2 regions of the Geobacillus sp. WSUCF-018B genome follow, and region 2 is predicted to be linked to the other one. Evidence: predicted binding sites of a transcription regulator. Region 2 holds the regulator's gene; the other holds the start of a gene.
What was found. Region 2 encodes Rex, which represses fermentation and respiration genes when NADH is low (regulators of the CRP and FNR family bind a similar motif). Its sites were predicted from a motif close to TTGTGAAATATTTCACAA; they were not measured.
Positions count from the first base shown of each region.

Region 1 (3,705 bases), on a different contig from region 2:
CAAGCAAGGTCGATCCGTCCTTCTTTGCCGAAATGCGGATGACGGCGGTCGTCTTCAGACGGCGATTCGTAACAGAGATGGTAGGCAAACGATGGGCGTTTGGCCAATGCCCGCAACTCTTCGTCAAAGGCTTGCACGCGGCCGTTTAGGGCAGCTTGAAGAAACGTCACCGGACGATTCGGCTGACGGATGGCCAATGTATTCGCCATGCTTAAAAGCGGAGTGACCCCAACGCCGCCGCTGATCAGCACAACCGGCGTTTCGTGTGTCAAGTCGAGCGTAAAGTCGCCGGCTGGAGCGCTTAACTCGACGACATCGCCTTCGTGAATGTGGTCATGCAAATAGTTCGACACGATGCCGGCCGGTTTTTCCGCTGTTGCTGCTTCCCGTTTGACACTGATGCGGTAATACCCTTTGCCGGGGGCGTCCGATAAGCTGTATTGGCGAATGTGCGTATACGTTTCACCAGGGATGTCCAGTTTTACGCTCACGTATTGACCTGGTAAATAGTCGCTGATGGCGTCGCCGTCTTCCGGCTCGAAATAAAACGACGTGATGATGTCGCTTTCCTTCACCTTTTTTGTGACGACAAAGCGGCGGAAACCGCGCCAGCCGCCGTGTTTGGCCGCTGCTTCCTCGTAGAGTTCCTTCTCGACTTGAATGAAAACAGCGGCAATGGCTTCGTATGCTTCCGCCCACGCGGCAATGACTTCATCCGTGGCGGCGTCGCCAAGCACGTCTTTGATCGCGAGCAACAAATGTTTTCCGACGATCGGATATTGTTCCGGCTGGATGCCTAAGCTCCGGTGTTTATGGCCGATTTGCCGCACGACCGGCAAAATGGCGTCCAATTGATCGATATAGCGCGCTGCCGCGTACACGGCTGCCGCCAAGGCGCGTTGCTGCCGCCCTTGTTTTTGGTTGGCATGGTTAAACACATTCAGCAGCTCCGGATGATTGGAAAACATGAGTTCATAAAACCGTTTCGTAATCTGTTCCCCGTGCTTCTCTAATACCGGCACGGTCGATTTGACGATTTCGATCGTTTTCGGATGTAAAGTTGTGATCGTAGTCATTGTTCCATCCCCTCACAAAACATGTATTTCAAATACATCTTTTATTCAAACATGGACGGCAACAAAAAGCAATATTTCAAATACATCTTTAACAAATTGTTCACAATTCCCCGTGCGAAGCGGGTATGGTACAATAAAATTCGATCATGTTGCATAAAAGGTTGTGGACGAAGATGCAGTTAACCAACTACACGGAATACGCGTTGCGCGTCCTCTTGTTTTTAGGGACGCTTGAGGAAGGAGAAAAAACGAACATTAAGGAAATTTCCACTGCGTTTTCGCTGTCTGAGCATCATTTAAGCAAAATTGTCCATGAGCTCGGCAAGCTTGGCTACATCGAAACGATCCGCGGACGCAACGGCGGGATTCGCCTGGCGAAACGGCCGGAGGAGATTGTCATCGGTGCGGTCGTTCGCGAGACGGAAGACAATTTGTCGCTTGTGGAGTGCTTCGCCGCTCACGGTAATGAATGCGTGCTGACGCCTTCATGCCGGCTCCGTTTTGCGCTTCGCGAGGCGTTAGAAGCGTTTTTGCGTGTGCTCGATGCGTATACGCTCGCTGATTTGCTTGAAAACCGTACGTCGCTTCGTGCTTTGCTTGGGGAGCGGCGCAATCGATAAACACTCTCCGTCCGAATGGCGGGGAGTGTTATTTTGTCTGTTGACAGGCACACTATAAGCAAGCATCGCCGCATGAAGGGAGACGGAACGATGGAATCATACGATGTCGTGGTCGTCGCCCGCCGTCTCAGTTTATGATGGAAACGAAAGGAGGAGGAAAAGATGCGAAAACGATGGATGATGCCGCTTGCCGCCATTTGCGCGTTAGCGGTCAGCCTTTGTGCCGGCTGCGGCGGCCAAGACGAGGAGCGGCCGGAAAAACGCAACCAGTCGTCGAACATGGGCGGCGGGATGAACACGTCCGGCACCGGCCGGCAAACCCCTTTGTTTGCCACCGCGAGCATAATATATTAAGATTAGAAAGGTGTGAGAAAAAACTGCAAAACCAAAGGAGGTAACAATGAAACAGCAAGGAAACGCTTTACCCCCTTACTTGCATATGGACAACGGAGAGCTTTGGCTCACCGAAGATGACCGCGACAATTTGAAAATTAGCTACCGGATCAAAGAGGTGATCTTTGCCGAGCCATCCGAGTATCAGCATGTCATGATTTTGGATTCGTATGATTTTGGCCGCATGCTCGTACTGGACGGCGTCGTGCAAACGACCTCGATTGACGGCCATATTTATAATGAGATGATTTCGCACGTGCCGCTTCAGTTTCATCCGGAAGCCAAACGGGCGCTGATCATCGGCGGGGGAGACTGCGGGGCAGCCAGAGAAACGGCTAAGTATGCCCGCCTCGAGGCGATCGAGATGGTGGAAATTGATGAGAAGGTCGTCCGGGCGTGCAAAGAACATTTGCCGGCCGTCTCCGGCAATTTGTCCGACCCGCGCGTCCACTTCATTTATGGCGACGGTGTCGCCTTTGTGCGCGGAAAGGAACGCGAGTACGACGTCATCATGATCGACTCCTCCGACCCGGTCGGCCCGGCTGAGGCGCTGTTTTCACCGGAGTTTTATGCCAACGTGCACCGGGCATTAAAAGAGGACGGGCTCATGGTGTGCCAAAGCCAGTCGCCCATTTTCCATCTCGATATTTTGAAGCGGACATACCGCAACATTCGCGAATTGTTCCCGCATGTGCTCGTGTACACGGCGGTTGTGCCGACGTACCCGGGCGGATTGTGGAGCTTTACAATCGGCTCGAAACGGCCGCTTGAGCTGCCGAAGCAAACAGCGATTCCCGAAGATACAAAATACGTCAATGACGCCGTATTCCGCCAATGCTTCGCGTTGCCTTCCTTTTTGCGCGCTGCGCTGGAGGCAGAGAACGAAAACACGGGAAAATGACCGTTAAAAAACCGCTGTCCCTCGCATTTAGGGACAGCGGTTTCGATTTGTCTGGAAAACACACGTTGAATGTTCTTGAGTCAACCTGCATTGGTTGGCTGCTTAGGCGTCAGCTTTTGCGCGCGTTCGACTGCCGGCAAGCGCCCGCTTGGCGAGCCACGCGATCGTCAAGTCGTCAGCCGGCGGGTTATGGAGTCCGGCGCGCACGTCTCGGTAATAGCGCCCAAGCGGACTATCAGCATACAAACTTTGTCCCCCGACGATGCGCATCGCCCAATCGACAACCTCGAGCGCGGTATTCGTCGCAATGAACTTGGCGGTTGCCAATTCCTCTTTCATTTCATGACGTTTGTCAGGGTATCGATCCCATAAATCGGCGATGCTATACAGAAAATGACGGGCGTGAACGAGGCGCCACTCCATCTCGGCGATTTTCCGCTGCACCTCCGGCGTCGAGGCGATCGGCTGCGACAACGTGTTCGGTTGGTACGTTTGGGCAAAGCGGAGCGCCTCATTGCGGGCGGCGATGGCGATCCCTAAGTAGCATGCCGGAACATGCAAAAGCCATCCTTGTGCCGGTGCTGCACCGACCGGTTTCTCCAGCATCTCCACGAGCGCTTCCGGTTCAACCTCGACGCCATCAAGGATGAGGTCATCGCTGCGCGTCGCCTTCATGCCGAGCGTGTGCCATGTCGGCTCAATGCGAAGCCCCGGG
Region 1 is NZ_PIJF01000046.1:18,921-22,625, reverse strand. Features, by position in the region: gene hmpA (NO-inducible flavohemoprotein) at 1-1,076, opposite strand, end outside; gene nsrR (nitric oxide-sensing transcriptional repressor NsrR) at 1,250-1,696, shown strand; gene CV944_RS13030 (hypothetical protein) at 1,859-2,050, shown strand; gene speE (polyamine aminopropyltransferase) at 2,097-2,990, shown strand; gene CV944_RS13020 (acyl-CoA dehydrogenase family protein) at 3,093-3,705, opposite strand, start outside.
Region 1: a site for Rex is predicted at 1,165-1,182, ahead of nsrR (nitric oxide-sensing transcriptional repressor NsrR). Genes of this name have one in related genera too.

Region 2 (3,705 bases):
AGATCCGGGTCGCCAAGTTGGGCGCCGAGCTCTGCCAGCTGCGCTTCGATCGCCCGGAGCGGCGCGAATACGTCCAGCATCTCGTCCCAAATGGAGCGTGACGAGTCGAGCCCACTGTTTTGCGCCAAATAGCCGATTTTGATATGGCTTGGCTTGATGATTTCACCGCTGTCGGAAGAAAGTTCGCCGGTGATGATCTTCAGCAGCGTCGATTTGCCTGCGCCGTTGCGGCCGACAAGAGCAATGCGGGCGCGGGACTGTATTTCTAGTTTTATATTCGATAAAATAAGGTCAGCGCCAAAATATTTCGTGAGCCCATTCACTTGCAAAATGATCATGTCCGTCACCTCGCGAATAGTTTAACGCAAGTCGCGAAAACGGTCAAAGACAGATGACGAAAAATGGTGTATAGTGATAAATGGAGGAGATTGTCTTGGCATCGTTTACGCATTTCAATGAACAAGGCCGGGCGAAAATGGTCGACATTACACACAAGGAAGATACGGTCAGGATAGCGGTGGCGAGAACGAGCGTCACCGTCAACGAAGAGATTTATGAAAAGATGACGAACAATGCCATTGAGAAAGGTGATGTGCTGGCGGTAGCCCAGGTGGCCGGGGTCATGGCGGCGAAAAAAACGGCCGATCTCATTCCGATGTGCCATCCGCTTATGTTAAAAGGCATCGATATTGCCTTTGCTTGGGAAAAAGAGGCGGAAGCGTATAAACTTGTGATTACCGTGACGGTCAAAACGAAAGGGAGCACAGGAGTGGAGATGGAAGCGCTGACGGCGGCCTCGGTATGCGCATTGACTGTGTACGACATGTGCAAATCGCTCGATAAAGGAATGACGATCGGTCCAACGTATTTGGTCGAGAAAACGGGCGGGAAGTCCGGCCATTATCGACGGAAAACCGATTAACTGGGGGATGAAACGATGAGCAACGAACAACCGAAAATCCCGCAGGCGACTGCCAAGCGTCTGCCGTTATACTATCGGTTTTTGAAAAATTTACATGCCTCAGGGAAGCAGCGCGTGTCCTCCGCCGAGCTGAGCGAGGCGGTGAAAGTCGATCCGGCGACAATTCGCCGCGACTTTTCGTATTTTGGCGCGCTCGGCAAAAAAGGATACGGGTATAATGTCAATTATTTGTTGTCGTTTTTCCGCCAGACACTTGAAGAGGACGAAGTGACCGAAGTCGCTCTGTTTGGCGTCGGCAATTTAGGCACCGCCTTTTTAAACTACAACTTTTCGAAAAATAACAACACGAAAATTGTCATGGCGTTTGATGTCGATGAACGGAAGGTTGGAACGACAGTCGGCGGGGTGCCGGTCTATCATCTCGATGAGCTGGAGGAGCGGCTTCGCGGCGACATTCCGGTCGCGATTTTAACCGTGCCGGCCGCCGCAGCTCAAGCGCTGACCGACCGCCTTGTCGCGCAAGGAATTAAAGGCATTTTAAACTTTACTCCGGCGCGGCTGAACGTGCCAAACCATATTCGCGTCCATCATATCGATTTAGCCATTGAGCTGCAGTCGCTCGTCTATTTTTTGAAAAACTATCCATCGCCATCGTAAAAAGGAGAGAACAACACATGAAATATTTGTTGCTCGTTCTTGTCATTTTGTTGCTGTTTGGCACGAAAAAGCTGCCGGAGTTGGGACGGTCGTTCGGCCAGTCGCTTCGCGAGTTTAAAGACGCCACAAAAGGGCTCGCTGATGACGAAGAAACGAAAACCGACCGATGACAAGGCAGGATGGGGAAACGATGAATGACAAAGAAATGTCCGTGTATGAACACCTCGGAGAGCTGCGGAAACGGCTGATCATCGTGCTTCTCTTTTTCGTTGCGGCGCTTGTAGCCAGCTTCTTTTTTGTCGATGACGTCATTGTGTATTTGCAGCACACTGCGGAAGCGAAACAGCTGACGATGAACGCGTTCCGCCTCACCGACCCGATCAAAGTGTATTTTCAGTTTGCCTTTGTCATCGCCGCTGTACTGACCGCTCCGGTGCTGCTCTATCAAATTTGGGCGTTCGTCAGTCCGGGGCTGTATGAAAAAGAGCGGAAAACAACGCTCAGCTACATTCCAGCATCGATCATTCTATTTTTAGCCGGGGTTGGTTTTGCGTATTTCGTCTTGTTTCCATTTGTCGTCCGGTTTATGAATCAGCTGGCGGAACGGCTCGGCATTCAACAGATGATCGGCATTAATGAATATTTTCAGTTTTTGCTGCAGCTCGTGCTGCCGTTTGGCATCGTGTTTCAGCTGCCGATTGTTGTCCTGTTTTTCACCCGCTTAGGGCTTATTACGCCGCAGCTTCTTGTTCGCATCCGCAAGTATGCGTATTTGGCGCTGCTTATTTTAGCGGCGGTCATTACGCCGCCGGATGTGTTGTCGCAAGTGATCGTCATGATTCCACTGACGCTTTTGTATGAGGGGAGCATCTGGGTTGCCAAAATCGGCTATCGAAAGGCGCAATTAGCGGCGGAGGAAGGAAGCGGCGATCCATATTGAGGGCAGCATCAAGAGGACGGTTCATACGGCGCCAGGCAAAAACCCTCCCCCAATGGGGAGGGTTTTATTGTCTCGGTGTGAAGAACAAGCGAAAGGCGGTGCCGAAATCAAAAGCGGCCAGCGCCGCCAACGCGATGGTTGAGACGTTCCAAATCGTTTCATGAACGCTTTCGATCGCCAAATACGTAAACAGGAAGCCCAAGATGAAATACGGAACAGAAAACAGCCGCGGATGGCGCGTCATAGCCAAATCCTCCAAATGGCCAGCGGCAGTTCCGCTTGGCGCATCATGTTTTCCAATTCATCAGCCAACAAAATTTGAACGGCAACAACAAACGTGTTCATTGCTACATGGGCGAACATCGGCACGAAAATGCGTCCGGTTTTGGCGTATAAAAAGGCGAACACCATCCCCATGGACGTGTACAAAAGCAAATGCTCCGGCTCCATGTGGACGAGAGCGAACAGAAGCGAGCTGGCCAGCGCTGCCAACCAAAAGTTGTATTTTTCATAAAGCGAGCCAAAAATGATTTTGCGGAAGATGAGTTCCTCCAAAACCGGGCCGATGACCGACGTGACGACGACGAGCAATGGCGTCAGGCGGATGATGTCGATGATTTGCCTTGTGTTTTCCGAGCCCGGCTCAATGCCCAATAGACGCCATTCGATGTTGGCGGCAACGCTTTGCGCGGCAAGCGCCAAAAAGACGCCCGAGATCGCCCACATCCATGACGAGGCGAGCGGCAGCCGCCGCATTGTCCGTTCATCGCGGTCGCCGCGCAGCAGCCATAAAATGATGGCAAAAGCCAATAAAAAGCTGATGACCGCCCAATAGCCGGAGGCAATTTTCGCTGCTTCGAGACGTGTTTGCGCGCCTTGGCCGACGCCGAGGGCGCGAAGGAGCGGCACACCGACAAAGGAGGACAGCTGCATGGCGATATAGGTGATGATGACATACCAGTAACGGCGCTTCAAATCGTTTTACCCCTTTATTTCAAATATATCCGTATTGTAGCACATGTTCGGCGAAAATAGTAAGAAAACTGCATCCTCGCATCCCACCTGACCGCCGTAAAAAAAAATTAACCGGAGCCGTTTATCAGTCCGAGGAATGTGAAATAATGAAAACGGGCTCCGCGCGGATGGGGAGTAGAGGCAAAACAACCGGCTCCTTTTGCTCTTTCTT
Region 2 is NZ_PIJF01000070.1:5,604-9,308, forward strand. Features, by position in the region: gene abc-f (ribosomal protection-like ABC-F family protein) at 1-338, opposite strand, end outside; gene moaC (cyclic pyranopterin monophosphate synthase MoaC) at 434-922, shown strand; gene CV944_RS15360 (redox-sensing transcriptional repressor Rex) at 938-1,579, shown strand; gene tatA (twin-arginine translocase TatA/TatE family subunit) at 1,597-1,749, shown strand; gene tatC (twin-arginine translocase subunit TatC) at 1,770-2,519, shown strand; gene CV944_RS15375 (YdiK family protein) at 2,584-2,763, opposite strand; gene CV944_RS15380 (CPBP family intramembrane glutamic endopeptidase) at 2,760-3,494, opposite strand.